Regions from separate parts of the Thermoanaerobacterium aotearoense genome, predicted to be linked through region 2. Evidence: a T-box and tRNA genes for the amino acid it is inferred to sense, from the RefSeq annotation. Region 2 holds a T-box; the other holds one or more tRNA genes.
The links. The T-box of region 2 lies ahead of metG (methionine--tRNA ligase). A T-box ahead of a tRNA ligase gene usually reads a tRNA of that ligase, here a tRNA-Met.
Positions count from the first base shown of each region.

Region 1: it encodes a tRNA-Met, which carries the amino acid that the T-box ahead of metG (methionine--tRNA ligase) is inferred to sense. The anticodon was not compared.

Region 1 is NZ_CP047602.1:2,369,520-2,379,106, reverse strand. It holds gene yabN (bifunctional methyltransferase/pyrophosphohydrolase YabN) at 1-646, shown strand, start outside; gene GSH73_RS11935 (HU family DNA-binding protein) at 721-996, shown strand; gene GSH73_RS11930 (RNA-binding S4 domain-containing protein) at 1,041-1,280, shown strand; gene GSH73_RS11925 (SpoIID/LytB domain-containing protein) at 1,351-2,325, shown strand; gene yabP (sporulation protein YabP) at 2,403-2,696, shown strand; gene GSH73_RS11915 (MtnX-like HAD-IB family phosphatase) at 2,766-3,407, shown strand; gene GSH73_RS11910 (putative manganese-dependent inorganic diphosphatase) at 3,399-5,018, opposite strand; gene yabQ (spore cortex biosynthesis protein YabQ) at 5,171-5,647, shown strand; gene GSH73_RS11900 (FtsB family cell division protein) at 5,715-6,014, shown strand; gene GSH73_RS11895 (S1 domain-containing RNA-binding protein) at 6,108-6,530, shown strand; gene GSH73_RS11890 (Ppx/GppA phosphatase family protein) at 6,572-7,489, shown strand; gene GSH73_RS11885 (hypothetical protein) at 7,631-7,879, opposite strand; gene GSH73_RS11880 (hypothetical protein) at 7,893-8,159, opposite strand; tRNA gene GSH73_RS11875 (tRNA-Met) at 8,406-8,479, opposite strand; tRNA gene GSH73_RS11870 (tRNA-Met) at 8,485-8,560, opposite strand; tRNA gene GSH73_RS11865 (tRNA-Leu) at 8,575-8,664, opposite strand; gene GSH73_RS11860 (methyl-accepting chemotaxis protein) at 8,898-9,587, shown strand, end outside.
Region 2 is NZ_CP047602.1:2,546,521-2,556,107, reverse strand. It holds gene GSH73_RS12800 (alkaline phosphatase family protein) at 1-278, opposite strand, end outside; gene GSH73_RS12795 (arginine deiminase) at 358-1,578, opposite strand; gene GSH73_RS12790 (tRNA1(Val) (adenine(37)-N6)-methyltransferase) at 1,698-2,444, shown strand; gene rsmI (16S rRNA (cytidine(1402)-2'-O)-methyltransferase) at 2,446-3,261, shown strand; gene GSH73_RS12780 (cation diffusion facilitator family transporter) at 3,408-4,286, shown strand; gene GSH73_RS12775 (AbrB/MazE/SpoVT family DNA-binding domain-containing protein) at 4,325-4,573, opposite strand; gene GSH73_RS12770 (nucleoside recognition domain-containing protein) at 4,713-5,297, shown strand; gene GSH73_RS12765 (spore maturation protein) at 5,303-5,824, shown strand; gene GSH73_RS12760 (CCA tRNA nucleotidyltransferase) at 5,883-7,286, shown strand; T-box leader at 7,343-7,576, shown strand; gene metG (methionine--tRNA ligase) at 7,634-9,544, shown strand.

The sequences.
Region 1 (9,587 bases), 180 kb from region 2:
AGACGAAGGTTTGTTGGAAGAGCTTGGAGACGTCTTGTTGCAAGTGGTTTTTCACTCTCAGATTGCTGATGAGAGAAAGGCATTCGACTTTCATGATGTATGTGATGCCGAGTGCAAAAAGATGATTTACAGGCATCCTCATGTGTTTGGAGTTGAGGAAATAGCTACTTCAGCAGATGTTCTAAAAAGGTGGGATGAGATAAAAAAAGATGAAAAAGGCTTTAAATCCCACACAAATGAGTTAAAAAGTGTTCCAAGGTCTATGCCAGCATTGATTAGGGGTTATAAAGTACAAGAGAAAGCGGCAAAAGTAGGCTTTGACTGGGACAATGTAGACGACGCAATGGCAAAAGTCTATGAAGAATTAAATGAATTTAAGGAGGTGTATAAAGGGAAAGACGAAAATGATAAAGTAGAAGAATTAGGAGATTTGATTTTTGCTGTCGTAAATGTTGCTAGATTTTTAAAAATTGACCCCGAAATTGCTGTCCATAAGACCATTGAAAAATTCATCCAAAGGTTCAATTACATAGAAGATGCAGCAGAGAAATCTGGACATAAATTGGAAGATATGACATTATCTGAGATGGATAGCCTTTGGAACGAGGCAAAAATGAATAAATTTAATAAAAAAGCACAAAAATAAGCTTAAACTAGCAGGATTTTTAAGATTTGTGAAGAATAAATAAGTGTAGTATAAATTACTAAGGAGGTATTATGGTGAATAAGGCAGATCTTGTTACTAAAATTGCAGAAAAAAGTGAGTTAACAAAAAAGGATGCAGAAAAGGCATTAAATGCATTTGTTGATGCAGTTCAAGAAGCTTTAAAACAAGGAGACAAAGTTCAGTTAGTAGGTTTTGGAACATTTGAAGTGAGGGAAAGAGCAGAAAGAAAGGGCAGAAATCCTCAGACAAAAGAGGAAATTACGATTCCTGCTTCAAAAGCACCAGTATTTAAAGCAGGAAAGGCATTAAAAGATTTAGTAAATGCATAAGATCAGGTCATATGACCTGATTGTTTTTTTGGAGGACGATGGACATGCGGCTTGATAAGTTTTTGAAAGTGTCCAGGCTTATAAAAAGAAGGACAGTGGCAAAAGAAGCTTGCGACAAGGGAATGGTATTTGTAAATGGAAAAGTGGCAAAAGCAGGCGATATTTTAAAAGTAGGCGATGTGGTAGAGATTAATTTTGGCAGTAGAGTAATAAAAGCGGAAGTTTTAGATGTAAAAGATCATGTGCTTAAAGATGACGCTGCTAAAATGTACAGGTTACTATAAAAAAGAATTAAATAGGACAATCCTTCCCATACTAAGATAAGGAATGAATTTTGAATGGGAGGGATTTTTTATGGCTAAAATAAAGTGGATTTTAATTTTTTTTATTTTTATGTTTGTTTCGACGTCATGTGGTACGCCAGCCAAAAAGCCTATACAGCCAACAAAAGAGAAAACAACGCTTCCTAAAATACCTGATAAAATAAGCCGTGGATATAATAAAGAGCCTGTCTTGAAAGTCTACATTACACAGACGGGGAAAATAGAGACAATGCCTTTGGAACAATATGTCATGGGAACAGTCGCAGGTGAAATAAAAAACGATTGGCCGCTTGAGGCATTGAAAGCACAAGCAATATTGGCGAGAAGCTACGTCTTAAATTTTGTCAATAATGAAAAATCAAAATACACAGATGCGGATATATCGACTGATTTCGAAGAAGCGCAAGCGTGGAATCCGTCAAATATCAATTCGAATATAAAGAAAGCGGTGAATGACACGAGGGGATTAGTGGCGGTATACGATGGAAAATACATCGAAGCATGGTTTCATTCAGATGCTGCAGGCAGAACGGCATTGGCTAAAGAAGGGCTTAATTATAAAAAAAGTGAGCCACCATACACAGAAAGTGTAAAATCAGACGATATTAAAGTAGCTCCTCCCAATATAAGAAATTGGTCATATACTTTTACAAAGCAGGAAGTTTTAAGTGCTTTAAACAAGATGGGCATAGAAATAAGCGATTTTAAAACAGTAAAGATAGGAGCGAAAGGAATATCTGGCAGGACGGTACTTCTGGACTTTGATAAAATACCTGTAAATGCGCCAGATTTTAGGATTGCTATTGGAAGTGAAAAGATGAAGTCTACAATGTTAGACAGTGTCAAATACGATGGAAGTAATCTTACAATAAAGGGAAGAGGCTTTGGGCACGGTGTTGGCATGTCTCAATGGGGAGCATATCAGATGGCTAAAAATGGAGCTAAAGCCAGTGACATCATAATGCATTATTTTAGAAATATAAATATTGTAAAACTTTGGGAGTAAAGAGAGCCAAAAGCTCTCTTTTTTGTTCTAAAAAATCTATGTGGACATAAAATTATTCTAAAAGAGGAGGTGTTATGATGGATGATAGAAAAGGGACAAACATCAACAAACCGCAAAATATCTCTGTGCAAAATAGGGAAAAGATGCAAATAACAGGCGTGGACAATGTTGTAAGTTTTGATGATGAAACTGTTGTGCTGGAAACATCAATGGGTATTCTCACGATTAAAGGCCAAGAACTTCACATAAATAAGCTGAATTTGGACGATGGAAATGTATCAATAGATGGCGAACTTATAAGTATTGTTTACAGCGATAGAGGCGGATTAATGGGTAAATCTGGCGGCTTTTTAAGCAGGATGTTTAGATGAATTTGAGAATTGATGTATTCCTTTAAATCATGTATTATAATAATAGATGATTTAAAGGGGATATGCTTTATGGATACTTATGTGCTTGTAGATTTTGATGGAACAATAACAAAAGAAGACACGTGTTATGCGATGGTAAAGGCTTTTGCTAAAGACGGCTGGCAAGAGATAGAGAAAGATTGGGAAGAAGGCAAGATAACTACGGAAGAATGTGCATTAGAGACATTTAAGCTTATGGACATGGATGAAGAAAAATTGAAATCATTGCTTTTGACGATGGAAATAGATTTATACTTTAAAGATTTCATGGAGTTTTGCAAAGATAGAGGCTATAAAGTTATAATAGTCAGCGATGGCTATGACTTCAACATAAGGACTGTCTTAGATAAATACAATATTGGCATAGAGTATTTTAGCAATAAACTGGACTTTCGCGACGGTAAAATTGTGGCATCATTTAATACATCTGATGATTGCGATAAATGTGGTTCTTGCAAGTTGGACATCTTAAAAAAGTATAAGAATGAAAACACGCGGATTATCTATATTGGCGATGGTTACTCTGATATTTGCATTTCAAAACATGCCGATTTGCTTTTTGCAAAAGGTGTGTTGTTAAAATACTGTGAGGACAATGGCATTCCATTTGTTCCATTTGGAGATTTTAGAGACATCATGGAATATTTAGAAAAAAGCGATAAACTATTTTAAGTTTATCGCTTTTGCTATTGGAGGTACAACTTGTTTTTTTCTCGATATGACGTATGGAAGGTAAAAATGATTGTCATCGATATTTATGTTAAATGCTCTTTCTAATAACTCCTTGTGATTGCCTGCAAACAAGAACAAAGAGCCCTCGTTGATTATATCTGTCAGCATTAGCAAAAGCATATCAAAGCTTTTGTTTTTTCTTTCCTCTTCCATGAATTTAAGAAGATCATCTTTAAGATTTCCGATGCTTGACAGTGTATTGACTTGTCCTATGCCAACTTTTAAGTTGCCGATTAAAAATTCTTTAAAGTCGGTATAAAATATCTCTTCAACTGTTTTGCCTTTTAAGGATGTGCCGGCTTCAAACATCTCTTTGCCGAAAGACTCTATATCTATCTCAGCTATTTCAGCTAATTTTTTTGCCGCTCGTATATCTTCTGGTGTGCATGTTGGCGATTTGAATACAAGCGTGTCTGATAATATGGCTGCACACATAAGCCCTGCAATACGCTTATCTGGCGTTATACCTCTCTCTTCATAGATTTTATTGATTATTGTAGAAGAACAGCCTACAGGCTGGTTTCTAAATAGTATAGGTTGATTTGTTTCAATGCCGCCAACTCGGTGGTGGTCAATGATTTCAAGGATAGTAGCATCCTCTATCCCATCAACGGCTTGAGACAATTCGTTGTGATCTACAAGTATTATTTTCTTTCTTTCATAGTCCAATATGTGACGCCTTGCCAATAGACCCAATACTTTCCCTTCATCATCAACCACAGGGAAATTTCTATATCTGTATTTTAACATTGTCTGTCTTACATCATCTATGTAATCACTGTCTTTAAATGTGACAATGTCATCTTTGATCATTATAAGTAATACAGGCAAGCATTGGTTTATAAGCTTTATGGTATCAAAAGTGTCGCAAGGTACTACTATTAAAGTGGAGTCAAACTTTTTTGCTTCTTCTATGACTGCATTCGATGGGGCTTCACCACCAGTGATTATTATGGTCTTTGCGCCTTTTTTTATTGATTCTAATTGGATGTTTTCTCTGTTTCCTACGATTAATGTCATGCCAGGTTCTATTCTGCTTACCACACTTTGCGTTTGCATGGCGGCGACAATTATATCGCCTCTTACAAATTCTTCATTCTTTAAGATTAGCTTTCCGTTTAATGTCTTTATGATGTTTTCAACTGGGATAGTGTAATTTGACAACTCATGTGATGATGTCAGGTATGCTTTTGCAAGGTCTCCCATAGTTGCAATGCCTTTTAATTTATTTTCATCATCTACAACCACAATTGTCTTGGAATTGTTACTTAATAAAATATTCCAAGCTTCATACATTGGTGCTTTTTCGCTTATGGTAAGTGGTTTATCATAAGCAATATCGCCAACCTGAGTATATACATTGTCTATCAATAGTGGTTCATTTACATCAAAATAGTCTAATACAAATTGCGTTTCCCTGTTAATAGGCCCAAGCCTTACTGGTACTGCATCTATTTTGTCAGCTATTCTCTTTAAATTGGCGTATGCGATCGCTGAACAAATGGAATCAGTATCTGGATTTTTATGCCCTGAAACAAATACAACACTCATATTCAATTTCTCCTTTGTTTAGATTTTTAAACTTCGCAAATTGTTTAAGATTGAAAGTTATGTAAGATTGTCATGAATATCGGTTGGCGCATTAAATGAATCATATCAAATTCCCACATAAATATAATATAATATGAGGAGGTATAATGTAAATGGTAATGAATGTTGAGAGTCAACTTTATTCTTTTCTTGTCATGTTATATGGTGGCATAATAATCGCTATTTTATACGATATATATAAATTGTTTAGATTTATACTAAGGCCAAAGAGGATTGGAACTGACATAGGAGATATTATCTATTGGATATTGGCTACAATCGTATTTATATTTTTTTTATATGTAAGTAATTACGCAGAAATAAGGTTTTATTCATTTCTTGGTCTTTTGATTGGCATACTTTTGTACGATATATTTTTAAGCCCTATTGTGATGAAAATACTGCTATTTTTTTATAAGGTCATAAAAAATACAGTGATATGGGTATATAAAATTGCATCATATCCATTTGTTGCTATTTATAAAATTTTATCGGTGCCTTTACGATATATTTCAAAGGTACTGGGCATTCCCGGTAAATTAATCAATAATACAATATCACATTTTAATATTTTTAAGAGAAAAAAATAAAGGATTTTTCTAATAAATGTCGAATATATTTAAAAGACTAAAAATGTGTGTGTGAGGTATGTTAACCATGAAACAAAGGAGAAAAATGAAGTTAAAACCTGCTCTTTTGATTCTTTTTGTCGTGTACATATTATTTACGCTTGTAAAACAGCAAATGACGTTAAATGTGCTGGATAAAAAATTGAATGCGGCTACTACGCAGGTAAATGCTGCTGAAGAAGAGAATAAAAAATTAAATAATCAGATAAAATATATAAAGACAGATGAATTTATCGAAAATGAAGCCAGGCAAAAATTAGGGCTTATCAAAAAAGGAGAGATAATGTTTATAGATACTGCTAAGGATACACAAAATTCCTCGAATTAAGGCGAATTTTTTAATATGCTTGATAGAAATGACTTTTTAATATATAATAAACATATTAGTAATCAAATAAAAAGAGGGAGGATAAACATTTATATGCCATTTCAGGTAGGAGAGGTAGTTGAAGGAACTGTTCTAAACATCACAGATTTTGGAGCGTTTGTTCAATTACCAGAAGGCAAAACAGGGCTAGTCCACATATCAGAAGTTGCTAACACGTATGTAAAAGACATAAACGAGTTTTTGAAAGAAAACGACAAGGTGAAGGTAAAGATTCTTTCTATGGATAAGGGCGGAAGAATAAGCCTATCAATAAAAAAGGCTTTGCCAAAGCCAAAACAGGCAAAAAGCAACAAAGGCTATGACGGTGACAATTATAACAATCGGAATAATAATATATCTTTTGAAGAAAGGATATCAAAATTTTTAAAGGATTCTGACGAAAGGCAGCAGCAGCTTAAGAAAAATTTTGATTCAAAAAGAAGAGGCGGCGGTTATAAAAGAAACGCTAGTTATTAAAACTTCGGGTAAGCCCGAAGATTTTTTATGGGAGGACTAATATGAGGTGTTCTGTTATCGATATAGGAACAAATTCTGTCCGCCATCTTGTCTGCGATGTGGATGGAGAAAATATTAAACACATAAAGAAGGATGTTAAAATAACGAGGCTTGGAGATTCTGTGTCGAAAAATGCAAAATTATCCACTGATGCTATTGGAAGAACAGCAAATGCAATAAAAGCTTTTTTAGATGATGCTGAAAATCTCAAGGTACAAGATATATATGCTTTTGCTACATCTGCAGTTAGGGATGCTAAAAATGCTGATAGTCTTATAAATGAACTTACAAAACTTGGTATAAATGTTGATATAATAGATGGTGAGACTGAAAGCCTTTATGGATATATTGGTGTCTCGTACGGAACAAAAAAAGATAATGTGCTGGTTTTAGATGTTGGTGGAGGAAGCACAGAATTTTCATATCTTAATGAAAACCTCGTGAAAAAAAGTTTTGACATAGGTGCTTTAAGACTTACTGAGAAATTTGTAAAGAATGATCCTATTTCGATTGATGAGTATAATAATATAAGCCTATATATAACAGACATGCTTACGCCGTTTATAAGCGAGAATCGAGAAATACCTACAGATATAGTAGTCATAGGTGGCACAATAACAACACTTGCTGCTATGTCACAGGATTTAAAAATGTATTCGAGAGAATTAGTTCATGGATATGTGCTCAGTAAAAGCGAAATAAAAAGGTTGCTGGATTTAATGATGTCGTTGAGCTTGGACGAAAGAAGACTTTTAAATGGCTTGCAGCCTGAAAGAGCTGATATTATCGTTGCTGGCACAATAATAGTCTATACAATTTTAAAACTTTTGAACTGCACTTCAATTACCGTAAGCGAGTGGGATAATTTGGAGGGCGCTTTAGTAGAAAAATATATAAAAGAAACTAATGGGAAAAACTAATGGGAAAATAGGCAATTAATTTATGGCGCTGTATGCAAATAATATATGCACCACAATGGAGAAAAAGATGGATTACAAGCTTTGGAAGAAATAACCGATGCTTATTTTGCTGTATATAGAGAAAAAACAAAAAAGCTGAGATTACCTGTTGCTCAGCTTTTGTCCTAATTCCAATATTTTATTGTCATGATATAACGTCTTAATCGTCATGTTGTTTACATCTATTTGTACTCTATCAATTTTTTCACTTATTTCATCAATTTTTTCGTGAACAATCTGTCTATCATCAAATAAAGCTCTTATTTTATCAGTTATCTCATTATCAATCTTAGTGCCAAGTTTCTTTATTTCTTCTTTTGCAGTATGTAATTCAGATTTTAGATCAGTCATTTCCTCTTTTACATTATACACTTCCCGACTTTAAATCAGTCATTTCTTCTTTTATACTATAAACTTCAGATTTTAAACCAGCCATTTCATCTTTTACACTATAAACTTCAGATTTTAAATCAGTCATTTCTTCTTTTACACTATAAACTTCAGATTTTAAACCAGTCATTTCTTCTTTTATACTATCTACATCTGACCTCAAATCAGTTATTGCTTTATTTAAGTCTCCTATATTATTGTTGATTTTTTCCAACAAAAAAAGAATTTTTTCTTCCTCCATCAACAAAAACCTCTCTTTGGCACAAAATTTTTCTCATAGATTTATTCTAATTTATAAAGTTTATAAATTCAATAGTATTTAAGACTCATTTTAAAGCTTTTTTCATGTTTATTTAATGTATTTAATATTATCTTATATTAAAAAAACATATAAAAAAATCACTCACCTTTCTTGGTAAATGATTATGCTCATTCATTTTGACTATATGTTTTTTAAAAACCTCAAACTGTTGATTTTACTTGGAAGTAGCGGCGAGTGGAGTCGAACCACCGACACTGCGGGTATGAACCGCATGCTCTAGCCAACTGAGCTACGCCGCCATGTTTGGTTGCGGGGGCAGGACTTGAACCTGCGACCTCCGGGTTATGAGCCCGACGAGCTGCCAACTGCTCCACCCCGCGATGCACTATTTAATTGGTGCCGGAGACCGGAATCGAACCGGTACGGGCTTTAAAGGCCCGCAGGATTTTAAGTCCTGTGCGTCTGCCAGTTCCGCCACTCCGGCACTCACATCAACCAGCGACATCATTAATTATATTACATAAAGAACAATAAGTCAATACCTTTATGAATATAGTTTGTGTTGCAAATGAAATCATGTCTTTTCGGGATTTAAATATACTAACTAAATTTGACAAAAGTCGTTAATTTTATATAATTTATTATAGTACTTTACAAGAAGTTAAAAAATTAACAACTCAAGGAGGGTTAAGATTGATAACTATATCTAAAGATGAGATGCTTGACTTTTTTCATAAGTTAACAGCTTTTTTACCTTTGCTTTTTGAGGACAGTGTATCTTTTGCTATTGTAGATAATGAAAAATATTTAGAAATACAAAATTGCGATGAGCTTCCTATTAATGCAAAAGTAGGCGATGCAATTCCAGAGGGTGGAGCAGCCTTTGAAGCTCTTAGAACTGGAAACTATATTATAAAAGATGTACCAAAAGAAGTATATGGAGTGCCATTTAAGTCATATGCTATCCCTATAAAAGATTACGATAACACTGTAATTGGAGTCCTACTTATGGGGAAAAGTTTAGAGAAAAGACATAAAGTATTGTCACTATCAGAAAGTTTGGCATCATCACTTGAGCAAATATCTTCATCAATTCAGGAGGTTTCCTCTGGAGTTGAGATTGTAGTTAATTCTAATACTAAGATATTGGAAGAAGTAAATAAAGCTATTGAAAATACGAAAGGTACTGATGATGTTTTAAAATTTGTTCAAAACATTTCTAAACAGACGAATTTATTAGGTTTGAACGCGGCTATTGAGGCTGCAAGAGCTGGCGAAAAGGGTAAAGGCTTTAGTGTAGTTGCTGAAGAAATACGAAAGCTATCTAATAGCAGCAGTGAATCAATAAGTAGAATAGACTCGATATTAGAAAAAATACAGGAATCCATAAAAAGTATATCTGACAAA
Region 2 (9,587 bases):
CCATGAGCACTTGCTCTTGTTCCAGTTCCAAATGTCAAATATCCAGATGCATCAACATAACCATCAGCATTTCTGACATTCATGAGACCAACTGAGCCATTGTCGATTAGCTTTTGAATGTTTTTTGCGTCGTATTTAATATAGTCGTTTAGGCTAACCCTGTCGATTATTACAAGCACTACTTTTTTATTGTTGCTTGTATCAGCGTAACTTTTTTGTGGCAGCATAAAAGTCAAAGTCATCAATAAAAGCATAAAAGCAGTGATAAATTTCTTCAAGTGAAACACACCCTCTATAGTTTTTTATTTATTATACAACATAAATGTTAAGAAATTATTAAAAAGAGGGTTTTACCCTCTAATATCTTAAAAGTGGCATGCTCATGCATCTTGGACCGCCTCTGCCTCTTGATAGTTCAGAACCTTCGATCTCGATTACCTCGATGCCTTCTTTCCTCATGATTTTATTTGATGATTCATTTCGGGAATATGTGATGACTTTGCCTGGCGCTATAGCAAGCGTATTTGTGCTGTCGTTCCACTGCTCCCGAGCTGACGTTATGGCATTAAAACCCCCTGTAGGTATTATTTCAATATTTTTGAGATTTAATGCAGATTTCAGTGCGTCTTGGAGATCTTTTTCCTTTTGGATCGAAAAGCCTTTGTCATCCTTTATTATGCTGAAAACCCTCAGATCTTTTTTTATTCCAGGATAGAAGACGAACCTTTCCTTATCTACCATGGTGAATACAGTATCAAGGTGCATGTAAGACCTGTTTACGGGAATCTGGACGACAAGAATGTGTTCTACTGTTGAATTGCCTTCAAAAAGATTGCGGGCAAGTCGTTCTATTGCTTGTGGCGTAGTCCTTTCGCCACATCCTACTGCTATTACCTTGTCGCTTAATATAAGCACATCTCCACCTTCTAAAGAATGAAAATAAGTGTTGTCATACCAGCATGGAATGTTGTTTTTCTTGAAAATATCGTGGTTTTTGTATATGTATTTCATTATGAGCGTTTCAGGCTTTCTCGCCGCAGACTTCATGGAGCTTATCATAAATCCTCCATCTATCATTGCGCCTGGATCTCTGGTAAAATACATATTCGGGACAGGCTTAATGTAGAAATAGTGTTCTTCGTAGATGAATTCAGCCAGGCCTTTTGGGATGATATTGTCAATATCGCCTTTTTCAAGGCCGCTTATGGCAATTTCCGCAACATCGCTGCAGCCTAAATCCATAAGGTAATCTTTAAGGTAGCTTTCTGTTTCGGTATTTGTTATGCCGTTTATCTTCAGAAGATCCGCTATAAACTGTTCCTTTATAGCTTCATCTCTCAGTACATCCTGAAGAAGGTCTTTTACGTACAAAACAGTTATACCGTTATCCTTTAACACTTTGGCAAATTCATCATGTTCCTCTTGAATCTTTCTAACCCATGGAATATCATCAAAAAGCAGCTCTGTCAAATTTTGAGGCGTAAGCCTTTCTAATTCCTTTCCGGGTCTATGAAGTACGACTGCTTTTAAAGTTCCTATTTCTGATGATACATGTGGCACTAATAATGGATGCGTCACCAACACATTCCTCCCTATGCATAAACTCTTTATATAGTATACTTTGCTTATATCCATTTTTCAATACGATTTATATTAATTTATTGATATGGTAAAATTATTTGTAACGAGGTGGTAATATGCTAAAAGATGGCGAGAGAATTGACGATTTGAATTTGAATGGACTTAAGCTCATACAGAGAGAAGACATGTTTAAATTTGGGATGGATGCTGTATTGCTTTCCAATTTTGTATACACAAAAAGAGGAGATAAGATTGTAGACTTAGGCTGTGGAACAGGCATCATACCAATTTTGATAGCAGGAAAATCAAGAGATACACGTATTGTAGGTGTTGAAATACAAAGTGAAGTTGCCAATATTGCTATAAGAAACGTATATCTCAATAATTTTGAAGGCAGAATAGACATAATAAACGATGATATTAGAAATGTTGTGGATAAGTTGGGAATTGAAAAATACGATATTGTGACGTCCAATCCTCCGTACATGCCGTACAAGACAGGGTTTGACAAAAATAGCGAAAGTGAAAACATATCGCGATATGAGTTAAATGGCGGACTTGACGATTTTATAAAGGTTGCAGCAAAGCTTTTAAAGTTTGGAGGCAAGTTTTTTTTAGTGCATAGAGTGGATAGGATTGTGGATATTGTTTATAATTTGCGGATTTGCAACTTAGAGCCTAAAAAAATAAGGTTTATCCATCCACATTTTGGGGAAAAGCCGAATTTAGTCTTGGTAGAGGCAAAAAAAGGCGCAAAAAGTGGTGTTGTAATAATGCCGCCCCTTTACGTCTACGAAGAAAATGGAGAATATACGAAAGAGCTTTTAAGCATATACGGAAAAACTTCGATAGAGGAGGAATAGCATGTCTGGAAGCTTGTATTTGTGTCCAACACCAATTGGAAATTTGGAAGACATAACCTTAAGAGTTTTAAGGGTGCTTAAAGAAGTGGATATAATAGCTGCTGAAGACACAAGGCAGACTTTGAAACTTTTGAATCATTACGATATAAAAAAAACAGTAGTAAGCTATCATGAGCATAACAAAGTTTCAAGCGGTGAAAAACTTTTGATAGATTTAAAAGCCGGTAAAAATGTAGCGCTGGTTACTGATGCTGGTACACCGGGAATATCTGACCCCGGAGAAGACCTTGTAAAACTTTGTTTGGAAGAAAAGATAAATGTAGTGTCACTGCCCGGTGCTACAGCTATAACAACGGCATTAGTAGGTTCTGGACTTGACACAAAGAAGTTTGTCTTCTTGGGATTTTTGCCAACAAAGAAAAGCGAGAGAGAAAGTGTCTTGGATGAAATAGGGAGAGAAAAGAGAACGGTTATCATTTATGAAGCGCCTCATAGAATTGTCAGAACGTTGGAAGAATTAAAGCCGTACATAGAGGACAGAAAGGTTGTAATAGCAAGAGAGCTTACAAAAGTGCATGAAGAGTACATAAGAGGTACGGCAGATGAAGTTCTATCAAAATTGGGGGATGACGTAAAAGGAGAAATTGTAGTCCTTATAGAGGGTGGAAAAGATGAAGTTGCGATGGAGCCAGAGGAGCTTCTCAGAAGGTATATTGAATGTGGCATGGATAAGAAGGAAGCGATTAAATTGACGGCTAAACAATTAAAAATACCTAAGAGCGAAATTTACAAGCTTGCATTGAAAGATGAATCGTAATTCGATTTCGCCTATCAGTATCAGTTGATAATGATAATCAATAATCTTTAACCATAAAAGTATCTTAATATATTGCATAATTTTTAGTTTAAGCATATAATATGTATTATATTAAAAATTATCAATTGATACAAAGGGGTTTTATAATGAATTCATTTAAAAAGATAAAGAATGTTTTGATACTCATACTGTTTATAAATATAGCTGTGGCGTTGGCTAAACTTTTATACGGTTTGCATATAAAAAGCGCCAGCATGGTAGCTGATGGGTTTCATTCATTATCAGATAGCTCAGGCAATATAGTAGGTCTTGTAGGCATATATTTAGCGTCAAAACCGCAGGACGAAGAACATCCTTATGGACATAAAAAATTTGAGACATTTTCATCAATTTTTATATCTGTGATGCTGTTTGCAGTAAGCTATACTATACTAAGAGAAGCTTATGGAAGGCTTTTAAATCCTGTAGAACCAAAAATCACCTTAGATAGCTTCATAATAATGATTACTACATTATTGCTTAATATATTTGTATTCACTTATGAGTACAGACAAGGAGTAAATTTAAAAAGCGACATACTTGTATCTGATTCACTCCACACAAAAAGCGACATATACGTGTCTGTCTCTGTTCTTATTACGCTTATTGCATTAAAACTTGGAATACCGCCATACATCGATCCGCTGATGTCTGTAGCAATATCAATATTCATCGTAAAAGCAGGTATTGAAATAATAAAGCATAGCTCTGATATACTGTGCGACAGAATAGTGATAGATTCAGAAAAAATCCGCGACATCGCTTTATCTGTAAAAGGTGTGCTTTCTTGCCATCAAATAAGAAGCAGAGGCAGAGAAGACGACATAAATATAGACATGCATATAATGGTTGACCCGAGTGAAAACATAACAGATGCCCATTATATAGCTGATCAGTTGGAAGAAAAATTAAAAAAGGAAATACCTGGTGTCACTGAAGTCATCGTTCATATAGAGCCTTATGATAAAAATGAAGTAACAGAGTAAAAAAATAATAGAAGTAAAACTTCTATTATTTTTTAATATTATTCGCTTTTTTTAATGTCATCGAGGCATGCTTTGCAGATGTTTTTGCCTTTGTAATTGACGACATTTTCTGCATTGCCGCAGAAAATACATGCAGGCTCGTACTTTTTAAGCACAATCTGCTCGCCATCCACGTAGATTTCCAAAGCGTCTCTTTCTGCAATATTCAGAGTCCTTCTAAGTTCGATAGGAATGACAACTCTTCCCAACTCGTCCACTTTTCTTACAATTCCTGTGGATTTCAACATATCTCTCCCCTCCTAAAACTACAAAATTCGACAAATTCTTTGCATTCTAATAATACCAAGTTTTGAAAAATAAGTCAATAGTTTAATGGCATTTTTTTTTAAAAATAACATAAATTTTTATAGGATGGGGGAGATAAAGTTGATAAATTATATATGGATCTTCATGATTGGTGTAGGTATTGTTGTCGGTATGATAAACGGTAGGATGGGGGAAGTATCAAAAGCTATAATTGATTCATCTGAGTCGGCTGTCACAATATCAATAGGACTCGTAGGCATCATGTCTTTATGGTTGGGTATAATGCAGATAGCTGAAAAATCTGGGCTTATGGACATGCTGGCAAAGGTCTTAAAACCAGCCATAATAAAACTATTCCCTGAAATACCTAAAGATCATCCTGCCATTGGTGCTATGATAATGAATATATCGGCTAATATGTTGGGGTTAGGCAATGCGGCCACGCCTTTTGGAATTAAGGCTATGGAGTACCTTCAAGAGTTGAATAAAAGGGATGTTGCATCTAACTCCATGTGCACATTTCTCGTCATAAATACTGCATCAGTTCAGCTTCTCCCTGCTGTAATGATAGGGTTAAGGGCTTCTTTGGGTGCGAAAAATCCAGCAGATTTTGTATTGGCTGGACTTTTATCCAGCGTTACAGCTTTAACCGTAGGCCTTGTGGTCGTAAAATCACTTGAAAAGTCATCACTTTTTAAGGAGTGATATTTTTGCTTAAATCAATTTCTGAGTTTATAATTCCAGCCATAATGCTTTTGATTCCTGCATACGGGTTAATTAAACATGTAAAAGTCTATGAAGTCTTTTTAGATGGTGCAAAAGAAGGCATTAATACAATAATAAAAATATTTCCTGCTTTGCTGGCAATGTTGGTGGCAGTGGGAGTCTTAAGGGCATCAGGTACTTTAGATATCTTTGCAAAGTGGATTTCACCGCTTACTGCAAAAATTGGGATGCCGTCAGATGTAGTGCCATTGGCACTCATAAGGCCTCTATCTGGAAGCGGTGCATTAGGCATAGCGACGGAACTTATTAAATCCCATGGGCCTGATTCATTTACAGCCAAACTTGCTTCTGTCATGTACGGCTCCACTGAGACTACGTTTTACGTCTTAGCAGTTTATTTTGGATCTGTTGGAGTCAAAAAGATGAGGCATTCCATAGTAGCAGGCATTGCTGCCGATATCGCCGCAATACTGTCATCTGTTTTTTATAGCAGACTGTTTTTTTAACGGTTCAAATTTGATATACTAAAGGCAGTAATAATAAAAAACGAGGAGTTTACATGATATGGGGATATTGATAAATAGGATAAAGCGCATACTATCTGATGAGGCCGAAAAAGTCTATATTGTAGGAGGAACTATAAGGGACAGAATACTAAATGTAGATATAAGCGATTATGATTTTGCTGTATTAGGTGATGCTGCTTCGGTTTCAAAGCTTGTATGTGATAAGCTAAAAGGCTCTTACGTGCCTTATGCAGAGGACAGAGGAACATATAGAGTCGTGTATGAAAATATAGTGCTGGATTTTACGCAAATCAGAGGCGAAAATATAGATGAAGATTTGCTTCATAGGGATTTTACGATAAATGCGATGGCAATAAGGCTAAATGATTTTTTTGATGTAGACTTGATAATAGATCCTTTAGGCGGGCTAAAGGATTTAAGAGAAAAGAAGATAAAATGCGTAGGGAAAAGTTCCTTCGATGATGACCCTTTAAGGATGCTTAGAGCTATTAGATTTGCAGCCAAATACAATTTTTCCATAGATGAGGATTCCAAAAATCTTATAAGAGAAAAAGCCGATTTGATTGAGAATGTTTCTTCAGAAAGGATTATGAGTGAAATATATTCTATACTTAAGTCAAAGGAGTCCTTCAAATACGTACAAATGATGGACGAGCTGGGGTTAATCGATGCGATTTTTCCTGAGATAGCTGAGATGAAAGAGATAGGCAAGTGCTATTATCAGGTTTTAGACTCATGGCATCATTCTATAAAAACGATAGAAGAATATGAAACGATTGTAAATGAGCTTAGATTTCCTTCAGATATAGAGAATTTGGTCAAAAAGTACCTTGATAAAGATCTTTCTTCGGGAAACAAACTAAAAGATGTATTGAAACTTGCTGCAATGTTTCATGAAATCGGCAAAAAAGATGCCATTTATATAGATTCTGATAACAGGCTTCAGTTCTACAATCACGATGTAAAGGGAGAAAAAATTGTTGCAGATATAGCTAAAAGATTAAAACTGGCGAAAAAAGAAGCATCCCTGATAAAGAAGATGGTCTTGTACCACGGAAACCCATTTTCACTGTACATAGATGGGATTGGAAACAAAGCATTGTTTAAGTTTTTTTCAGACCTTGAAGAAAATGCTTTGGGGTGCTTGCTTTTGTCGTTGGCCGATGTTACCTCGGCTATGAAAGGACAAGGCCGGTTAAATGAAGCTTCATGCTATAGAAATTTCATAACCAAGCTATTAAGAAGGTACATGGACTTTGAAAGGACGAAGACACCACTTCTTACGCCGCTTGATATAATAGTCAATTTCGATCTTAAAGATTATAAGCTTTTAAATCAAATACTGTACGAATTGAGAAAAAATCAATTTTACGGTGAAATAGAAAGCAGAGAAGACGCAGTAAAATTTGTGGAAGAAAGAATGAGGATGGAGAAAATATAGTTGACAATGTATTTGCGATAAAGTATATTATTATGTAATGATGTAAATAATATATTAAAAAGGCAATGAAGGGAAGAGTAGAAAGGAATTTCTCTTAAAGAGAGCTGGGTTAAGGTGAAAGCCAGCAGAGAATGAACTTTTGAACATGGACCTTGAGCTTCAAAGCTGAAACTAAGTAGGCTTTGGCGGGATTTCCCGTTACAGAGTAGGAGTGTGACAGCACTTTACGAGGCATACTGCCGTGAGGCGTATGTGAAAAGGGTGGTATCGCGATCAAACTCGCCCCTTAGTGGGAGGCGGGTTTTTTTACGCCTTAAAAATAAAGTTATAAGATGAGGAGGATTTTTATGGCGAAGACTTTTTACATTACGACACCTATATATTATCCAAGCGATAAGCTGCATATAGGTCATTCTTATACGACTGTCGCTGCAGATGCGATGGCTCGGTTTAAAAGGCTTACAGGTTATGACGTGATGTTTTTGACAGGAACAGATGAGCACGGTCAGAAGATACAGAGAAAGGCAAAAGAAAAAGGCGTTACGCCGAAACAGTATGTAGATGAAATTGTGGCGTGGATAAAAGATTTGTGGAAGACAATGGACATAAGCAATGATAAGTTTATAAGGACGACGGACCAGCAGCACGAAGAGATTGTGCAAAAGATATTTACAAAGCTTTACGAAAAAGGGGACATATACAAAAGTGAATACGAAGGTTGGTACTGCACACCTTGCGAGACGTTTTGGACGGAGAAACAGCTTGTAGATGGGAACTGTCCAGATTGCGGCAGACCTGTAGAGCTTGTGAAAGAGGAAAGCTATTTCTTTAAGCTTTCAAATTACGCTGACAAACTTCTTAAATACTACGAGGAGCATCCAGACTTTATACAGCCTGAATCAAGGCTAAATGAGATGGTAAGCTTTATTAAATCCGGACTTGAGGACTTGTGCGTATCCAGAACGTCCTTTGATTGGGGCGTAAAAGTTCCCTTTGATCCAAAGCACGTTGTGTATGTTTGGATTGACGCTCTTTCTAACTATATAACTGCACTGGGGTATTCTACAGATGACGATGAAGATTTTAAAAAGTATTGGCCGGCAGATGTACACCTTGTTGGAAAGGAGATCGTAAGATTCCACACTATTATATGGCCTGCAATGCTTATGGCGCTGGATTTGCCTCTACCTAAGAAAGTGTTTGGCCATGGTTGGCTTATATTAGAAGGCGGCAAGATGTCAAAATCGAAGGGCAACGTGGTTGATCCGAAAGAGCTTGTATCAAAATACGGCGTGGATGCCATAAGGTATTTTCTTTTAAGAGAAGTTCCGTTTGGAGCAGATGGCGTATTTTCAAATGAAGCTCTGATTTCCAGGATAAACTCAGATCTTGCCAATGACTTTGGAAACCTTCTAAGCAGGACTGTAACGATGGTAGAAAAATACTTCGACAGTGTAGTGCCTGAAACTTCGGATAAAGATGATGTTGATGATGAGCTAATATCCATAGCAAATAATTTGCCAAAAGTTGTTGAAAGCTATATGGATAAGCTGCAGTTTTCAAATGCTCTTGCGGAGATTTGGAAGCTTGTAGGGCGAGCAAATAAGTACATTGACGAGACGATGCCATGGGTATTGGCAAAAGATGAAGACAAGAAAGGAAGGCTTAAAACTGTTCTTTACAACCTTGTTGAATCGTTGAGGTTTGTCGCTATTTTGATAACGCCGTTTATGCCGAATACGCCTATCAAAATATACGAGCAGCTTGGAATCAGCGATGACTTAAAGACATGGGATAGCCTTAAATTCGGCTTACTGAAACCAGGCACAAAAGTCAAAAGAGGGGAGAATATTTTCCCGAGGATCGATGTAGAAAAAGAGCTTAAAGAAGCTGAAAAAGAATCGCCTAAAAAAGTAGATGTAGAAAAAGAGACAAATTACATCAAAATAGATGACTTTGCAAAGATCGATTTGAGGGTTGCGGAAGTATTGGAAGCCGAAAAAGTAGAAGGCGCTGATAAATTGTTAAAGCTTAAGCTTAAAGTAGGCGACGAGGTAAGGCAAGTTGTATCAGGACTTGCACTGCATTACAAACCAGATGAACTTGTAGGCAAAAAACTCGTCCTCGTTGCTAACTTGGAGCCTAAAAAATTAAGAGGCATAGAATCGTACGGAATGATTTTGGCGGCATCAAACGAAGGCAAATTGACCGTCGTAACTGTCGACAAAGATATAGAAAGCGGTGCGAAGGTGAAATAAAAAGAAGGCGGGGTGATTCCCGCCATTATTTTTATCTAATTGA